DNA from 3 places in the Gracilibacillus sp. JCM 18966 genome. Region 2 is predicted to be linked to each of the others. Evidence: riboswitches for the same ligand, from Rfam matches in the RefSeq annotation. Region 2 holds a riboswitch; each other region holds the start of a gene.
What was found. Region 2 has a riboswitch for S-adenosylmethionine ahead of ACZ5N5_RS07335 (phosphoadenylyl-sulfate reductase). Riboswitches for the same ligand answer to the same signal wherever they lie in the genome.
Positions count from the first base shown of each region.

Region 1: another riboswitch for S-adenosylmethionine. It lies ahead of ACZ5N5_RS12725 (methionine biosynthesis PLP-dependent protein); the one in region 2 lies ahead of ACZ5N5_RS07335 (phosphoadenylyl-sulfate reductase).
Region 3: another riboswitch for S-adenosylmethionine. It lies ahead of ACZ5N5_RS18650 (PLP-dependent aspartate aminotransferase family protein); the one in region 2 lies ahead of ACZ5N5_RS07335 (phosphoadenylyl-sulfate reductase).

Region 1 is NZ_AP043883.1:2,657,326-2,663,140, forward strand. Features, by position in the region: gene ACZ5N5_RS12710 (AEC family transporter) at 1-395, shown strand, start outside; gene ACZ5N5_RS12715 (sulfite exporter TauE/SafE family protein) at 527-1,273, shown strand; gene ACZ5N5_RS12720 (aminotransferase class I/II-fold pyridoxal phosphate-dependent enzyme) at 1,545-2,717, opposite strand; gene ACZ5N5_RS12725 (methionine biosynthesis PLP-dependent protein) at 2,710-3,816, opposite strand; SAM riboswitch class I at 3,900-3,999, opposite strand; SAM riboswitch class I at 4,230-4,330, shown strand; gene ACZ5N5_RS12730 (anion permease) at 4,570-5,646, shown strand; gene cobA (uroporphyrinogen-III C-methyltransferase) at 5,639-5,815, shown strand, end outside.
Region 2 is NZ_AP043883.1:1,512,714-1,518,528, forward strand. Features, by position in the region: gene cysI (assimilatory sulfite reductase (NADPH) hemoprotein subunit) at 1-1,021, opposite strand, end outside; gene ACZ5N5_RS07330 (assimilatory sulfite reductase (NADPH) flavoprotein subunit) at 1,070-2,866, opposite strand; gene ACZ5N5_RS07335 (phosphoadenylyl-sulfate reductase) at 2,971-3,705, opposite strand; SAM riboswitch class I at 3,787-3,904, opposite strand; gene ACZ5N5_RS07340 (aldo/keto reductase family protein) at 4,059-5,000, opposite strand; gene ACZ5N5_RS07345 (histidine kinase) at 5,197-5,815, shown strand, end outside.
Region 3 is NZ_AP043883.1:3,809,754-3,815,568, reverse strand. Features, by position in the region: gene ACZ5N5_RS18665 (DUF7010 family protein) at 1-571, shown strand, start outside; gene ACZ5N5_RS18660 (N-acetylmuramoyl-L-alanine amidase) at 829-1,947, shown strand; gene ACZ5N5_RS18655 (hypothetical protein) at 1,961-2,038, opposite strand; SAM riboswitch class I at 2,332-2,445, shown strand; SAM riboswitch class I at 2,519-2,625, shown strand; gene ACZ5N5_RS18650 (PLP-dependent aspartate aminotransferase family protein) at 2,728-4,524, shown strand; gene ACZ5N5_RS18645 (aliphatic sulfonate ABC transporter substrate-binding protein) at 4,558-5,559, shown strand; gene ACZ5N5_RS18640 (ABC transporter permease) at 5,664-5,815, shown strand, end outside.

The sequences.
Region 1 (5,815 bases), 1.1 Mb from region 2:
TGTGCTTACTAAGTATCATGAAGATTCAACTGCCAAGCTTTGTCGTGGATGTATCGAGTATTATTTCGATGGCGAACATGCCATTGTCCTTACTATTATTAGGATTGTATTTGAATTTTACGTTTGCGAAAGGATATGGAAAACTAATATTGAAGTTTTTAGCTGTAAGATATGGAATTGGGATTATTACAGGGTTATTATGTTATTACCTTCTTCCCGTTGATGAAATGTTTCGTTTTACATTGCTTATAGGCTTTATTTTACCAACAGCTGTATCTGTCGTCCCATATTCCATTATATTTGGCTATAACCAACGGCTTGTAGGTACAGCCTCTAATCTGACCATGATCATTAGCTTTGTATTAATTTGGGGAATGGTTAATCTAATTATGTAAGGTTTTAAGTATATTCTTATACTAATACAGTTGAAATTCAAAATCTATGGAAAAAGATCGTTTCATTATGATAAAATGGATAACGTTTACAACCTGGATAATAGCGTCTAAGTAGAAGTGGGGGGATGAATATGTTTGACTTATCGGTTTTTGAATGGATTGTTCTAGTTATAGCTGCAATGCTAATTGGTTTTTCCAAAGCAGGAGTATCGAGTATGGGGATCCTTGTAGTCACGCTCTTTATGATACTATTCCCTGCAAAAGAATCTGTTGGAATACTACTACCATTATTAATTGTTGGCGATCTATTTGCCGTTACATATTATCGAAAAAATGTGGTCTGGAAGTATTTGTTCTCTCTAGTTCCATCCGTTCTTGTAGGGGTTTTAATAGGGTATTATGTATTGAGCTATGTAACAAGTGATCAATTAAAGCCAATGATTGGCATTCTAGTTTTAGCATTAATCATACTCCATATAAGTAGAGAGCGATTAGGAGAGAAATTTAATCAGATGCTTCCAGAAGCAAAAATTTTCACCATGATGATGGGAGCATTAGCTGGATTTGCGACCATGATTGGAAATGCAGCTGGTGGTGTGATGGCGATTTACTTCTTAGTAAAAGGACTGCCAAAAAAGGAATTTGTCGGAACAGGTGCATGGTTCTTTTTATTTGTTAATGTGATAAAGGTTCCTTTTTATATCACCCTTGGTATGATTAATATGGAATCTATCATGTTTAACCTATGGTTAATTCCAATGATTTTAATAGGAGCAGTTATTGGAGTAAAGGTTTTACAACTAATGCCTCAGCGTTTATTTCAGATCCTCGTACTAGTCTTTGCGGGTATTGGTGCCATTCGTTTATTAATAGGCTAATAGATATAGAAAGGACGCTTTATAAACTGTATTTCAACTTAAACACCAGACCAAGTTGCGGTTTATTCACTTTATAAACGGCATTTCAAGCGAAGCAACAGCCAAATTTGCGGTTGATCCGATCTATAAACGGCATTTCAACGGAAGCACTGGGCCAAGTTGCCGTTTATAGTCTTTTTAACCGCACTTCAATTGAGGCAAGAAGCCAAATTACAGTTTATCGAAGCGATGCATTTAGGAAATCAAGCCCCCAGTCCTTTTCTCTTCTCCTCTATAATGGAAGGCTTAATTTGCTTTGTTGGAAAGATTGATTAAGATCCTTGATCAAATCATCGACATTCTCTATACCTACAGATAAACGGAACAAGCGATCCTCGATCCCTCTTTCTTTTCGTTCATGTGGAGGCATTGCTGCATGAGACATGGTAGCAGGATGAGAAAGAATAGATTCCACAGCCCCTAAGCTTACGGCAAAGACTGGTATTTCTAGCTTTCTAACGAATCCCTCTATGTCAACATTTTCTGATAATAAAAAGGATAGGACTGCTCCACCACTTTTGGCTTGAGAATGATGAACGTTAAAACCAGGATGATCCGTAAGACCTGGATAATACACTTTTTCAATCGCATGATGTTCATCCAAAAATTTAGCAATTTCAAGTGCAGATTGGCTTGATTTGGTTAGTCGAGTCTCCAAAGTTTTCATTCCTTGAATTAAGGTATAGGAATCCTGTGCACTTAGAATGGATCCAATTGTATTCTGAATAAATTTTAGTTTTGCAGCTAACTCTTCTGTTTTTGCCACAGCTAATCCAGCTACTACGTCACTATGACCAGATAAGAATTTAGTCGCACTATGGAGCACAATGTCTACACCAAGATCTAGTGGATTTTGATACAATGGTGTCATAAATGTATTGTCTAAATAAGTATAGCAATCATTGGCTTTAGCTAACTCCACCACTTTCTTAATGTCAGTGATTTGCAATAAGGGATTTGCTGGTGTTTCCATATAAATAACCTTTGTATTACTTTGAATAGCTTTTTCAATTTCTGCGATGTTTGTCATGTCAACAAAAGTATGGCTAATCGAGAAGCTGGTCAATAGCTGACTGATAAATCGATAGGTACCTCCATAAACGTCTTTTGTCACAACGACATGATCTCCCGCTTCCAATAATAAAAAAGCGGAGGAGATAGCTGCCATGCCTGAAGAAAAGGCATAGCCTGCGTATCCATTCTCTAACTGCGCAATCGTCTTTTCTAAAATTTCTCTGGTTGGGTTACCTGAGCGGCTATAATCGAATGGTCCGAATTCATTTATTTCTTTCTGATGATAAGTAGATGATAAATAAATCGGAGGATTTACGGCACCTGTCACCTTTTCGTTAAATCCTTGTTGTAGCCCTGCATGAATAAGCTTTGTATCAAATTGGTTAGACATGAAGTAATTCCTCCTTGCTCTTTAGTAGTGCTTGATCTAGATCTTCTTTTAAATCTTCTATATGCTCAATACCGACAGAGAAACGTAACAGCCTTTCACAAATACCACGTTTTTCACGTTCTTCTAAAGGGATATCTGCATGCGTTTGTGTTGTTGGATAAGTGATAAAGCTCTCCACCCCACCTAAGCTTTCCGCAAAAGAAATGACTTTTAAATGGGATAAGAAGGGGACAACCATTTGTTTCTCCTTAATCCGGAAACTAACCATTGCACCTTTACCGGGATACAGAATGTCTGTTACTAAAGGGTGCTCCTTGAAAAACTGTTCAAGTGCTCTAGCATTTTCCTGTTGCTTCTCAAGGCGAAGACTTAACGTTTTCATGCCTCGAATAAGTAACATACAATCAAATGGTGACAATACAGCTCCTATGGCATTGTGTAGATGGGTTAGTTTTTCTGCTAACGGTTGATCCTTCACAGCAACTAGTCCAGCAAGAACATCATTATGTCCACCTAAATATTTCGTTGCAGAATGGACGACAATATCTGCTCCTAGTGTAAGTGGCTTTTGGAGATATGGTGTGAAAAAGGTATTATCTACGATTAAAAGCAGCTGGTGTTCTTTAGCGATCTGGGCAACTTTATGAATATCTAACTCGATTAACAGTGGATTTGTTGGCGTCTCAATAAATATTGCCTTTGTTTTCGATGTGATTTGTTCTGCAATTTCTTCTGGTTTCACATAGAGAAAATCGACCGCATATGCTTCACTATAGTGACTAAATAATCGGTATGTTCCACCATAAACATCCTCTGTCACGATGATTTGATCCCCTTTTTCAAATATGGCAAGCACTAATTGAATCGCAGCCATACCGGATGAACAAGCAAATCCCTTAGTGCCTTTTTCAAGGTCGCTTATGGCCTTTTCTACAATATCTCTGGTTGGATTACGCGTTCGCGTATAATCAAAACCGGTAGAATTGCCAATTGTTTCATGCTGGTAGGCTGTCGATAAATAAATAGGTGGCTCGACGGCACCTGTCTTTGGATCAGATTTATTCCCAATTTGAGCTAATGATGTTTCGATATGCTTCATTTCGATCATTCCTCCTACGATATGCTATAAAACGAAAAGGGACTTTCTCCCGATAAGAAGAAAGTCCCCACATTTATACATACTTCTTATCTTCGGTAATTACCTTCTGGATTTAGCACCATGCATAAAATGCTGGTTGCTGAGGCATCATCGGGCCAGTCCCTAAACCTCTCTTGATAAGCTTAAAATATTTAGTTGTTAAAACGTTTTGGAAATACTATACAATATATCATACAATCACCAGTAAAAAAATACAAGAAAAAATTTAAAAAAATTAAACCTAGTAAAACCATTGGTTATAAAGGATTTTTAGTGGATTGCAGTAGCAATCCAAGGAATTGACCTATTGACATTAATTGTATTTACCATTATATTCAATACAAATCATTTAATAACTTAAAACATTATATGCTTTCTTATCCAGAGAGATGGAGGGACTGGCCCGATGAAATCTCAGCAACAGGCATTTGAGGCACTGTGCTAATTCCAGCAAGACAACCTTGGCAGATAAGAAGAAGTATTTAACTTCTACTTTTAGACCAAGTAGAAGTTTTTTGTTTTTTTGAAAGAAAGTAGGATCTCGCTAATAAATCTGGACGCGAGGGTAAGAAAATTAGCGGCAACCCTATACGACATTTTGATGAAGCATTATGTTGATATGGAGAGAAAAGCATTCACGCCCGGAGATTCACTTGAAATAAAAATGCAGGTTTCATTTCTAAGAAGATAAAAATAGAGGAAGTAGGATGAAAAATGTTAGTCATTTTAGCTTTTTTTGCCGCATGTTTATTTGCTTTTAATATCGGCGCGAGTGGCTCTGCCGCTAGTATGGGAGTCGTATATGGAAGTAAGGTAATAAAACATAAAAAAGTGGCATTATTTCTAGCTGGTTCAGGAGCCATAGTTGGTGCTCTTTGGGGAGGAAAGCATGTTACTCATACACTAGGAAAGGGAATTATTCCAGAGGAAATCATGGATGTTCGCATCGCTACAATTATACTGGCCGTTTCTGCGTGTACTTTATTTGTTACGAATTATATTGGTATTCCACTTTCTACTAGTGAGGTAACCGTTGGTGCTATTGTCGGAATTGGTTTGTCTTTTCAGCAAATATATGCCGTTTCTATATTAGAAATCGTCGGTTTATGGCTTCTTATCCCAATTTTAGCTTTTTTTGTGACATATACGCTTGAAAAAGTAAGAATGAAATACCGAGACAAGATAAAGGTCTCATTTTCTAGTAAAATATTAGCAGGACTGTTAATTATAACAGGTATTTTTGAGGCAATAGCCGCTGGTATGAATAATGTGGCGAATGCGTTAGGACCATTGGTGGGAGCAAATTTAGTAACAATGGAGATTGGTTTACCTGTCTTAGCGTTAGTGGTAGCGCATGGTAGCATCTTATTTGGGGGAAAAGTGTTAGATACCAATGCCAAAAAGATCACAAATCTATCACTGGCAAACGGAATTGTTGTTTCAAGCACAACAGGGATATTAGTTATTGCTGCCTCCTTTTTAGGAGTTCCTATCCCAATGACCCAGGTAACGACGACGGCAATTGTTGGAATCAGTGCTACGAAAAGCTGGCAAAATGTTTGGAAGGAAAAAATCATCCATCGTATTGCAAAGGTTTGGATTTCTTCACCAATCATTTCACTAGTGATTTCCTATAGTTTAACCGAAATCCTTATTCGTCATTCTTACTATACTGTAATCTTATTATTCTTAACGATACTTATTACAATCGTGTTAATGAAATATCAAGTAAAGTCAGAAACAAAGCAACAAGAACATCAATTAAGAAGGGAATGGGAAGAGATTGGGTAAAGTATATTTAGTAGGGGCAGGACCGGGCGACAAGGAACTAATTACGTTAAAAGGAATTAGAGCGATTGAAGAAGCAGACGTTATTTTATATGATCGTTTAATTAATCAAGAATTATTAAGCTATGCAAGAAGTGAGGCAGAATTAATTTTTTGTGGGAAAGAACCGAAA
Region 2 (5,815 bases):
AACGATCTCCATTATGGTCAAAGTGATAGGGCTTCGCTTCTTCTAGCTCGTATCCGAGGCGATTAGTGAGTTCTTCTTTAAACCAATCCAAGCCATAGCGATCAATCGTATATTTAAATCGGGCATTTTTACGGTCGCTTCGATTACCATAATCTCGTTGGATTGTTACGACCTTTTCAGCTACATCAATTACATTCTCTTTTGCGCAATAGCCAGCAATTCTTCCTAATTGTGGGTAAGTATTTGTATTGCCATGGGTAGAGCCCATTCCACCACCTACCGTAATGTTAAAGCCGATCACTTCATTGTTCTCAATAATCGCAATGAGTCCAAGATCCTGTGAAAAGACATCAATATCATTGGAAGGAGGTGCGGCAATTCCGATTTTAAATTTTCGTGGTAGATAGGTTTTGCCATAGATCGGTTCTTCCTCTTGTTTGGAATCGATGATTTTCTCATTATCTAGCCATATCTCATGATAGGCACCCGTTTTAGGTGAAAGGTAGTCACTAATACGTTGAGCCCAGTTTTGTATTTGTTCATGAACCTCCGACTGGTATGGATTCGGATTACACATCACATTACGGTTGACATCACCACAGGCTGCAATGGTCGTCATTAGCTCTTCATTAATGGTTTTAATCGTGTCCTTTAGATTCCATTTCAAAATACCATGAAGCTGGAATGCCTGTCTCGTGGTTAATTTAATCGAATGATCCCCATATCTTTGGGCAAGATCATCGACTGCCAGCCATTGTTTTGGTGTAGCGACACCCCCAGGAATAGCCACACGAAGCATAAATTGATAGGCAGGCTCTAATTTTTGTTTTCTTCTTTCATCTCTTACATCTCGATCATCCTGCTGATAGCTCCCGTGGAATTTTAAAAGCTTTGTATCATCATCGGAAATAGCGGCAGTTAGTGGGTCTTCTAAGCCTTCTTTTATTGTCCCTCTTAGGAATCGACTATCTTCTTTTAATTTTTCTATTGGATCAAGCTTCTTTTGATCTTGATTTGCCATAAAACTTCTCCTCTCCCTATTTCTTATTAGACTCCTGATTCCTCTGTGTTAATAGACATCACGTTGGTATCTTTTTTCTTGCTTTAATTGATTCAAAAAGGCTTCTGCCTCTGTAGAGCTAAGCTTTCCTTCTTGTTCAATAATGGTTAGGAGTGTTTGATGCACATCCTTTGCCATTCGCTTTTCATCTCCGCAAACATATATATGTGCACCTTGTTCCAGCCAGGAAAATAATTCTTTTGCTTTTTCTAGCATTCGATGCTGCACATATATCTTTTCAGCAGAATCTCTTGAAAATGCAACATCCATCCTGCTTAGATAGCCATTCTTTAGCCAATTTTGCCAATCGACCTGGTATAAAAAGTCTGATCGGAAGTGTTGATCACCAAAGAATAGCCAGGTTTTCCCCTTTAATTCAAGCTCTTCTCGTTCCTCTATATATCCTCTGAATGGAGCAACTCCTGTTCCTGGACCAATCATAATAACAGGTGTGCTATCATCAAAAGGAAACTTAAAATTCGGATTTCGATGAACATATACATTCAATTGATCACCAGGTTGAATTCTCTCTGCAATCTCGCCTGAGCACACGCCATGACGATCACGTCCATGGGTGTGGTAGCGAACCGTAGCAATCGTTAAGTGAACTTCATCAGGATTTGCCTTATAACTGCTTGAGATCGAATATTGTCTTGCAGGAATTTTCCTTAACCAGTGCATAAGGGAGGCAGGGTCCAAATTGCTCGGTGTGAAATCAAGGATTAGATCTAGTAAGTCCCTGCCATGTATATATTCCCTCATCTTGTCACTATCCTCTATTAGCTTGGTAAGCTTTTCATTATCAAAAAATCCTGCAGCTTTTTCGAGCATTCCTTTTGTTAGTTTTGTAATTTCAAAGATAGAGGTTAATGCCTCTTGGATCGAGCGAATTTCCCCTTGCTTATTTATAGGTATCGTTTGTTCTGCATTCCAATCTAGTTTATTGATGACTGCCTGAACAAGCTCGGGATTGTTCTTTGGATAGATAGCTAGACAATCGCCTGGTTCATAGCTTAGGTTAGAGTTTTCTAATGACAATTCAATATGTCTCGTTTCCTTGTTCGAGCCTCTTCCACTTAGGTCTATATTTTCTAGGACCTCTGCTGGGTATGGATTACTCTTGGAGTATATTGGTGCTTCTGCAGGGGAGGAGGCGACCTGCTGCTCTGAAGCCTGAGTTTGGCTGTCCTCGTTTAATACTTTTAATACACCATTCATCCATTCCTCGGCTAATTCTTCATAATCGACATCACAATCCACGCGTGGGTGAATACGTGTTGCACCTAATTCCTCTAAACGTTTGTCAAAATCCTTCCCTGTTTGGCAGAAATGCTCATAGGATTCATCCCCTAAAGAGAGGACAGAGAATCTTACACTATCTAACTTAGGTGCTTTTCTCCCTAATAAAAACTCATGGAATTGTATCGCATTATCTGGTGGATCTCCTTCACCGTGTGTTGCGGTAACAATTAAGAGATCCTCCACTTCTTTTAATTTCTTTGCCTTAAAATCATCCATGCTTGAAATCACGGTTTTTCGATCCGATGCCTTTAATTGATCATTCAACTGTTCGGCAATTGTTTGACTGTTCCCTGTTTCTGATCCATATAAGATAGTAATGGTTCTTGTTGCTGTCTCGCTCGTTTTAGTCACTTGCTTCGTCGTTTCAGGTGGTGCTGCTGATTGAGATGCAGCAAGGTAGCCGGCAAGCCAATTTTTCTGTGCATCGTTTAAGGTTGGCAATAATTGATTTAAAATTTCTGTTTGTCGTTCATCAAATGGGCTGTTAACCACTTGTAAGGCCAATAAGATCACCTCTCCATTATATTATGTTATGGGAATATTATTTGATTTTCATTATTCCGATAGTTTTACTTAGTTATAGACATAAAAATTTAACCATCTATTTTCTATGGTGTCGTTGTAGTGTGTAAACCACATTCTGTTTTGTTAAAGGAACTCCATCTACCAGCACGCTCATCGTCTGAATTAGTGACAGGGGAGGTACAAGGTATACATCCAATGCTTGGAAAGTTCTGATCATGTAAAGCGTTGTATGGGAGGTTGTGTTTTTTGATGTAGTCCCAAACATCATCCCAGGTCCAATAGATAAGGGGACATATTTTAACAGATTGGAATCTTTCATCCTTGTTAACAAATTGAGTCTTCGCACGACTTAGGGATTGCTCTCTTCTAAGTCCGGATATCCAAGCAACAGCTCCGCTCAGAACCTCCTCTAATGGTTTTACTTTTCGAAGGTAGCAGCATTGATCAGGATTTCTCTTCCAAAGAGCGGATCCATGTTTTTCTGCTTGCTCCTCTACTGTTAATTCAGGTTGCTTCATCGTTATTTGTAAGGAAGGATATTTGTTTTTCACTTCATCAATCAGATCATAGGTTTCTTGAAAATGTAAGCCTGTGTCGAGAAAAACTAATGAAGCATCTGGCTTCACTCTAGCAATTAAGTCTATTAGGACCATACTTTCTGCCCCAAAGCTACAAGCATAAACGAGTGAGTCTCCATAGCTTTTGTAAGCCCAATTAATGATTTGCTCAGCCCCTTTTGTCGGGTCATCTTCACCAGGCGTGAACTCATTCCAAAAACTTTCTTCATAATGAGCATAGGTAATTGCTTGTTCTGACATATTTCTCCTCCTTTTAATCGTCTTTCTCATCAAAAAAACTTCTTATCTGTTCAGATAAGAAGTCTTGTAATCAATCTACACTTCTTATCTTTCGGGATACAACCTAAAGCTGTCCCGCAGGATTTGGCACAGTGTTCATTTGTAAGAACCTGTTGCCGAGGATTCACTGGGCCTGCCCCTCCACCTCTCTGGATAAGAATTCCTTTTATGAATATTTAATGTAATGATAAACCGAATAACAGGAAATGTCAACATGATTTTTTGTAAAAATTGTTAATATATATTTTTATATATATGCAAATAGTCCAATAGATGGGACGAAAATGGGCAGCTAGACCGCCCATTTTATCACCTTAACCGAGAATTTCCTCTGTTTTAGCTAATGTCTCTTGGGAAAGTGTGATGCCAGATGCCTTTGCATTTTCTTCGATTTGTTCTGGACGACTTGCTCCCACAAGTGCGCTCGCTACATTTTCTTGACGTAGGATCCACGCAATGGCTAATTGAGCAAGGGATAGGTTTTCATTTGCAGCAATGGCCTTCAATTTTTCTACTTTCTCTAGATTGTCTTCCGTTAGAATACGTGATAGATTCATATCCTTTTGAGCTGCCCGACTGTTTTCAGGAATTGCTTGTCCTTTTTTATATTTACCAGTTAGTACACCCTGTGCAAGTGGAGAGAAGACAACTTGTCCAATTCCATGCTTTTTACCTACAGGGATCACTTCTTTTTCGATGTAGCGTTGAAGCATACTGTAATTCGGTTGATTGACGACAATACGATCAAGCAATTTTTTGTCAGCTAGATGAATAGCTTCTGTCATTTGCTCTGCCGACCATTCACTAACACCGATATATAAAACTTTTCCTTGTCTAATTAAATCATCAAGCGCTCGTAATGTTTCCTCTAAAGGGGTGTCTTGGTGGTATCTGTGACAATAGTAGATATCGATATAGTCAAGTCCAAGTCGCTTTAAGCTCGCGTCACATTGTTCTACGATGTGTTTTCTCGATAAGCCGTGGTCGTTTGGACCATCTCCCATTTTTCCGAAAACTTTTGTCGCAAGCACATAGGAGCTCCTCGGGTATTTTCTTAATGCTTTACCGACGACCTTTTCTGCATCCCCTCGCATATAGACATTTGCTGTATCAAAAAAGTTAATGCCAAGCTCATAGGCTTTATCAATAGAGGCGATTGCTTTCTCTTCTTCAACATACCCTCCATATGTAAGCCAGCTTCCTAGACTAATTTCACTTACTTTTAATCCAGTATTTCCTAAACGGCGGTATTGCATATCGATCACTCCTTGTTATATTTTAAGCGCTTTCTTAAATAGTATAAAATAGAAAGAAGGAGGTTGCTAGTAATCTGTTTTCAGATCATTCACTAAATCAACGGTGCATTTCGTTCACAACCAGTTTATAATAAAGGAAGACTTCTTACCATCGGAGAAATTACAGACGTTAGTTTAAGGAAAATGGAGGATCAAGATGCGTTATTTCTACTGGGCATGGCTTATTATTTGGTTTATCACTTGGACGGGGACAACATGGATGGGAGTTCAAGCGGGAGGTAGTGTTGCCTTTCTATTTATGATGTCCGCTTTTGGCTTAGGGGTTTTATTTTTTACCTCTGTCGTAAAATACAAACAGAAGATGCATTTTACTCTATGGCTGCTTTTTCTCGTGATTATCACCATAGCTTTTATTTTACCTAGTTTTTCAACACTCAATCCTTTCGTTTTCCTTTTATTTCTTCTTGTTTTAGTAAGTGCTGCAGAAACCTTTCAAAAACATTACTTTTGGACGATTATGATTCTTGTTTTTCTTTTGTTAACCATTTTTACTTATCCGTATTTTAGCCTTTTTAATGGTTTAATCTTTTGCTACATCTATGTATTAATAGCCATAGGATTATCGATCTATCAAATGAATGCTACAAGATTAAGAGAATTAGAGCTGCGTTATAAGACTCTATTACATACACACCGGCAATTAAAACGTAATTCGATCACACAGGAAAAGCATATTAGAGAGCAGGAACGAGTAGTAATCGGTCGAGAGATTCACGATCGAGCTGGTCATTCCTTGACCAATTTGCTTATGTTAA
Region 3 (5,815 bases), 1.9 Mb from region 2:
TTTTAAAAAAGAAGGGGAAATTAGTTTGCAAATTAATGATCTCCGTAAAAGATTATCGATTAGTGGGAAAAATGGTGTTTCCTTTTTGTTGTCAGCTGTAATCATTTGGTTAATTATTACCATAATATTTTTACAACCAATCACACTAGAACTAAAAAATATTTATATGTTATTCTCAACGGGATTAATGTTTCCTTTATCGATGGGTCTTTCCAATCTCTTGAAAGCAGATTGGAAATTTGAAGGTAATCCCTTAGGTAAGTTAGGAGTATTCTTGAACATTGCTCAGCTCGTATATTTTCCAATTCTTTTTTGGGCGATAGGTAAAAGCCCAGAAGAAGCTATTATCTTTTTTTCCATCATTACAGCAGCACATTTTTTCCCTTATGGATGGTTTTACCTTTCAAAGCCTTATTTTATAATGGCTCCAATTGTATCATTTGCTATTATCTTAATTGGATGGAATTTAAATCAGAATGAGTTGTGGTTAATACCGTTTTCTATGATCATATTTTTGCTTATTTTAACTATACTTCTTTATATTGATTACAGGAAAAAATTGAATTCATAACGTTTATTCCATTAGTACAACAATTTAAGCCCCCTCCGGGTGCATTATCTTATAAAAGAGCTTCACTAAAATCGTTTAATCGATGTAGTGGGGCTTTTTTATGTATAAATAAATGATCTTTATTCATGGAGACTATTCAGTAATTATGACTAATCATCATATTTTCTACAAAAATCGATAAAAAATAGGTTTAGTATTGGTCACTTCTGGGTATCAGAAACTATCGAGTAAATCCTGAAAAAGGAAGTGATATTGTTTTGATAAAAAAGAGTACAGCCATCATCTTATTTTTATCGTTTTTCTTTGTTTTCCCTTTGATTATAGAGGCAGAGGGGAAAACATATCATGTGGGAGCAACAGATTTACATGTGCGCTCAGAGCCATCTTTAAATGGACAAATTCTTGGTAAATTACAAGCTGGAGATCAAGTACAAGTGTTTGATGAGGCATATGGCTGGTATAAAACCTTTTATAATGGGAAAGAGGCTTGGATAGCTTCACAATTTTTAATGGTGGAAGAGCAAGAGCGAGCAGCTACTAATGATAGTTTAAACGATGTTTCTATTACTGCCACTGGTGTTCGGATTCGTTCAGGACCAGGTACAAATTATCCTATTATCGGTTTTACAACAATTGGAGAGTCTTTTTCGGTCGTTGATACTGAAGATCAATGGATAAAAGTAGATTTAAAGAATGGTAAAATTGGATGGATTGCGGGCTGGTTGACGAATCATCAAAGTACCACATACATACCTGAAGAACCATCAGCCCAGGCTACGTCAGATACAGAGCAATCTGTGGAACAAACAGCTACTACAACTACGGTAAGCAATGAGCAGAACTTAAATGGCTTTAATATTGTGCTCGATCCAGGGCATGGTGGCATGGATCCTGGAGCCATAGGACTTGGGGGTATCTTTGAAAAGGATGTCATTATGGAGGTGCTTTCTGAGATAGCAAGTGAGCTCCGTCAAGCAGGTGCAACGGTATTATTAACGAGAAGTAATGATAGCTATGTAGATCATGCCACCCGCTTGAGAATAAGTCATGCTTATCAGACTCATGCTTTTATAAGTCTACATTTTAATGCAAGTCCAATAGTTTCTGCTAATGGAATTAGCACACACTATTTTGGCCCAGATAGTAAAGAGCTTGCCTATGAAATGCAGTCCTCTTTATCTCAACATGTCACAATGAGAGATCGAGGGGTTCGAAGTAGTAATTTCTATGTACTAAGAAACAATCAAAATAAAGCACTCTTATTAGAAATGGGATTTATTACGAATCCTCATGACTTACTCACAATCCGAACAAGCGACTATCAAGATAACTTAGCAGAAGGGATCACCAAAGGTCTTTTAGCTTATTTTAAATAGAGAAGTGGCTGCATCAAATGGATGCAGGCGTTTCTCTATCATCGGAAATATTAATAACGGCAATGCGTGCACCTTTCTTGGCTAATTGCAAGCATGTTTCTCGTCCGATACCACTTTCACCTCCTGTTACGATGGCAACTTTTTTTTGTAGTTGATCATAATAAAACCTCTTTCTAGGATGAGTATGCGCTATTTTTTTGAAAACATAAATGAATGGATTAAAAAAAAGCTATTTCATGTCGATATAAATCATGAATACTCTTAAAAGAAAAATATTCAATAATTTATAAATACTTGTTGACAGTGGTGGTCTACCATGCTAAAGTATGTAATAACTAAATTAAATATAAGTAATCCACTCGGAATTACAATATTTGACAATAAATCTTATCAAGAGAGGTGGAGGGACTGGCCCTATGAAACCTCGGCAACCATTAAGCACAAAAGCTTAATAAAGGTGCCAATTCCACTAAGTGATCATGCTTGGAGAGATAAGAGAGCGAATTATTCACACTGAATCCTCTCTATCTCCATGTAGAGAGGATTTTTTGATCCGATAAAAATTAAATAGCTCTTATCAAGAGAGGCAGAGGGACTGGCCCGATGACGCCCAGCAACCATTAAGCTTCAGCTTAAAAGGTGCTAAATCCTGCAGGAAACATTCCTGATAGATAAGAGGGAGACAGCTGGTAGATAACCAAAGCCTTCTTCTTGTCGAAGAAGGCTTTTCTTTATACTTATATTAATTAAATGAATGGAATATTCAAGGAGGAAACTAACATGACAGCTTTTAAAAATTCAACGTATGATGCGGAGACCTTAAATTTACACGGTGGTCAGGCGCCTGATCCAACAACAGGTTCAAGAGCAGTGCCTATCTATCAATCTACTTCGTTCGTTTTCCATGACACAGAACATGCAGAGAGACTATTTGCACTTGATGAACCAGGAAACATCTATTCAAGAATTGGTAATCCAACTGTCGATGTTTTTGAGAAAAGATTAGCCCTTTTAGAAGATGGCGTTGCAGCAGTTGCAACAGCTTCGGGGATGTCAGCCATCACCCTATCGATCTTAAATCTAGCAAGTGCGGGAGACGAAATTGTTGCAGGTGTGAACTTGTATGGCGGAACCTATAATCTGTTTGCTGTAACATTACCAAGATACGGAATCAACGTAAAATTTGTAGACCCAACCGATCCTGAGAATTTCCGTCAAGCCATCAATGAAAATACGAAAGCAGTTTATGGTGAGATTATCGGAAATCCTGGCCTTCAAGTATTGGATGTAGAAAAAGTTTCAGAGATTGCTCATGAGGCAGGTGTACCATTGATCGTTGATAATACATTTGCCACACCTTATGGTTGTAAACCAATCACATTAGGTGCTGATATTGTGGTTCATTCTGCGACAAAATGGATAGGTGGTCACGGTACATCGATTGGCGGAATTATAGTTGATGGAGGTCGTTTTAACTGGAATTCAGAAAAATATCCTCAATTTACTGAACCAGATCCGAGCTACAATGGAATTCGTTATGCAATAGACTTTGGAACATTAGCATTTATCACAAAAGTGCGTGTCCAGTTATTGAGAGACTTCGGTGCGGCACTTAGCCCATTTAATGCCTTCCAGTTACTACAAGGATTAGAAACACTTCATTTAAGAGTGGAAAGACATAATCGAAATGCTCAGGAATTAGCAGAATATCTAGAAGAACACGAAGCGGTGGAATGGATTCGATATCCAGGATTGGAAAGCCATCCATCACACGCACTAGCGAAGCGTATTTTGAACAATGGCTTTGGCTCAATCATTGTCTTTGGTATTAAAGGTGGACGAGATGCAGGTAGAGATCTAATCAATAATGTTTCTCTATGGTCCCATGTAGCCAATGTTGGAGATGCTAGGTCATTAATTATTCATCCAGCTTCTACTACTCATCAACAGTTAAGTAAAGAGCAATTAGAGGAAACAGGAGTAACAGAAGAGCTTGTTCGTTTATCTGTAGGAATCGAATCAATTCGTGATATTCAAAATGATCTTGATCAAGCACTTGCCAAAGCAACAGGAATCGGTGCAGATGAAGCAAAACAAATCGTCGTAAATGATGAAGGGGTAATTAAATGGGCATTAAATTCTCCATATGAGCGGGTAATCGAGAATGGGGAAGAGGTGACTCGCCAAAAAACATTGGCTATTGTTGGTCTGAGTGGGAAGGAAGCAAGACCGAGCTACCGTCTAGCAAGAAAAATGCAACGTCTTGGATATAAAATTATTCCAGTTAATCCAAGGGAAACAGAGATTTTAGGAGAAAAAGCATACCCAGATTTAAAAAGTGTTCCTGTTCCTATTGACATTGTACAAGTTTTCCGTAGCCCTGATGCTGCGGTAGAAGTAGCAAAAGAAGCGGTGGAAGTTAAACCAAAAGTATTCTGGCTACAGGAAGGTGTTGTTTCACCAAAAGCAGAAGAAGTGGCAAGAGAAGCAGGGTTACAGGTTGTACACAATAGATGTACGTACAAAGAAGCCCAGCGGTTAAGAGGAACAATTTCCACTTATGCTTGTGAAATTTAATAGAAAAGAAAATAAAAAAGGGGACAATCTATCATGAAAAGAATACCATTAATAGATTTACGTAGTTTTTTAGCTATCGCGCTTTTTGGTTTCATTCTTGTTATTGCATCAGGCTGTGCAGCAGAAGGAGAAACAGAGGGAAAGCCTGAAAAAATCCGTTTAGATTATGCTTATTATTCGCCAACAAGCTTAGTATTAAAGAAATTCGAATGGGCAGAAGAAGTTTTTGCGGAAGAAGATATAGAGGTGGAGTGGACATTAAGTCAAGGAAGTAATAAAGCATTAGAGTTTTTAAGAAGTGATAGTATTGACTTTGGTTCATCGGCAGGTGCTGCAGCCTTAATCTCTAAGGAGAGTGGTGCACCAATAGAGAATGTATACATCTATTCGAAGCCAGAATGGACGGCATTAGTAACGAATGAAGGCTCAGGAATTGAATCCATTAAAGATTTAAAAGGAAAGAATGTTGCAGCAACTATGGGAACAGACCCCTTCATCTTTCTAGTAAGAGCATTGGATTCAGAAGGCTTAACGATTAATGATATTACATTGACTAACCTGCAGCATGCAGATGGTGGTTCAGCCCTTGTATCAGGCGATGTAGATGCATGGGCAGGGCTTGATCCACATATGGCAAAATTAGAATTAGAAGAAAATGCGCAATTATTCTTCCGTAATGCAGACTTAAACACGTATGGCTTTTTAAATGTTCGTCAAGAGTTTGCAGACAAATATCCGGAATATGTAAATAAAGTAATTGAATTGTATGAGCGCGCTCGTAATTGGGTTTTAGAGAATCCTGAAGAAGCAGCTCAACTATTAGCAGAAGAAGCAGATATAGATTTAGAAGTAGCCAAGATACAAATGGAACGAAATGATTTTTCTAATGCAATACCTGGTCAAGTTCATGAGGATGCGATTGTGGAAGCAGGAAAGGTATTACAGGATGCGGATGTACTAAATCCAGATGCGGATGTAGAAAAATTAACACAAGAATTAATCAATCCTGAATATGCAAAAGAAATAATAGAATGAGATGGTAGGGAATTAGAGGGGGAACAATCATGGCAGATAACCAAGAATTAACAAGTGGAGCCTATATAGATAAGGTTAATCAAAAAGATGATAAGGCCAAGAATATGAACAAACATTCAACCGTTAAGACAATTTTACTTGGCAGTATCATCCCAATTCTATTAATTATTGCTTGGGAGCTAGTTTGTCGTGCAGGTATTGTTCCTTCTTATCAGCTCCCAGCACCATCAACTATTGTAGAAAAAATTTATAACAT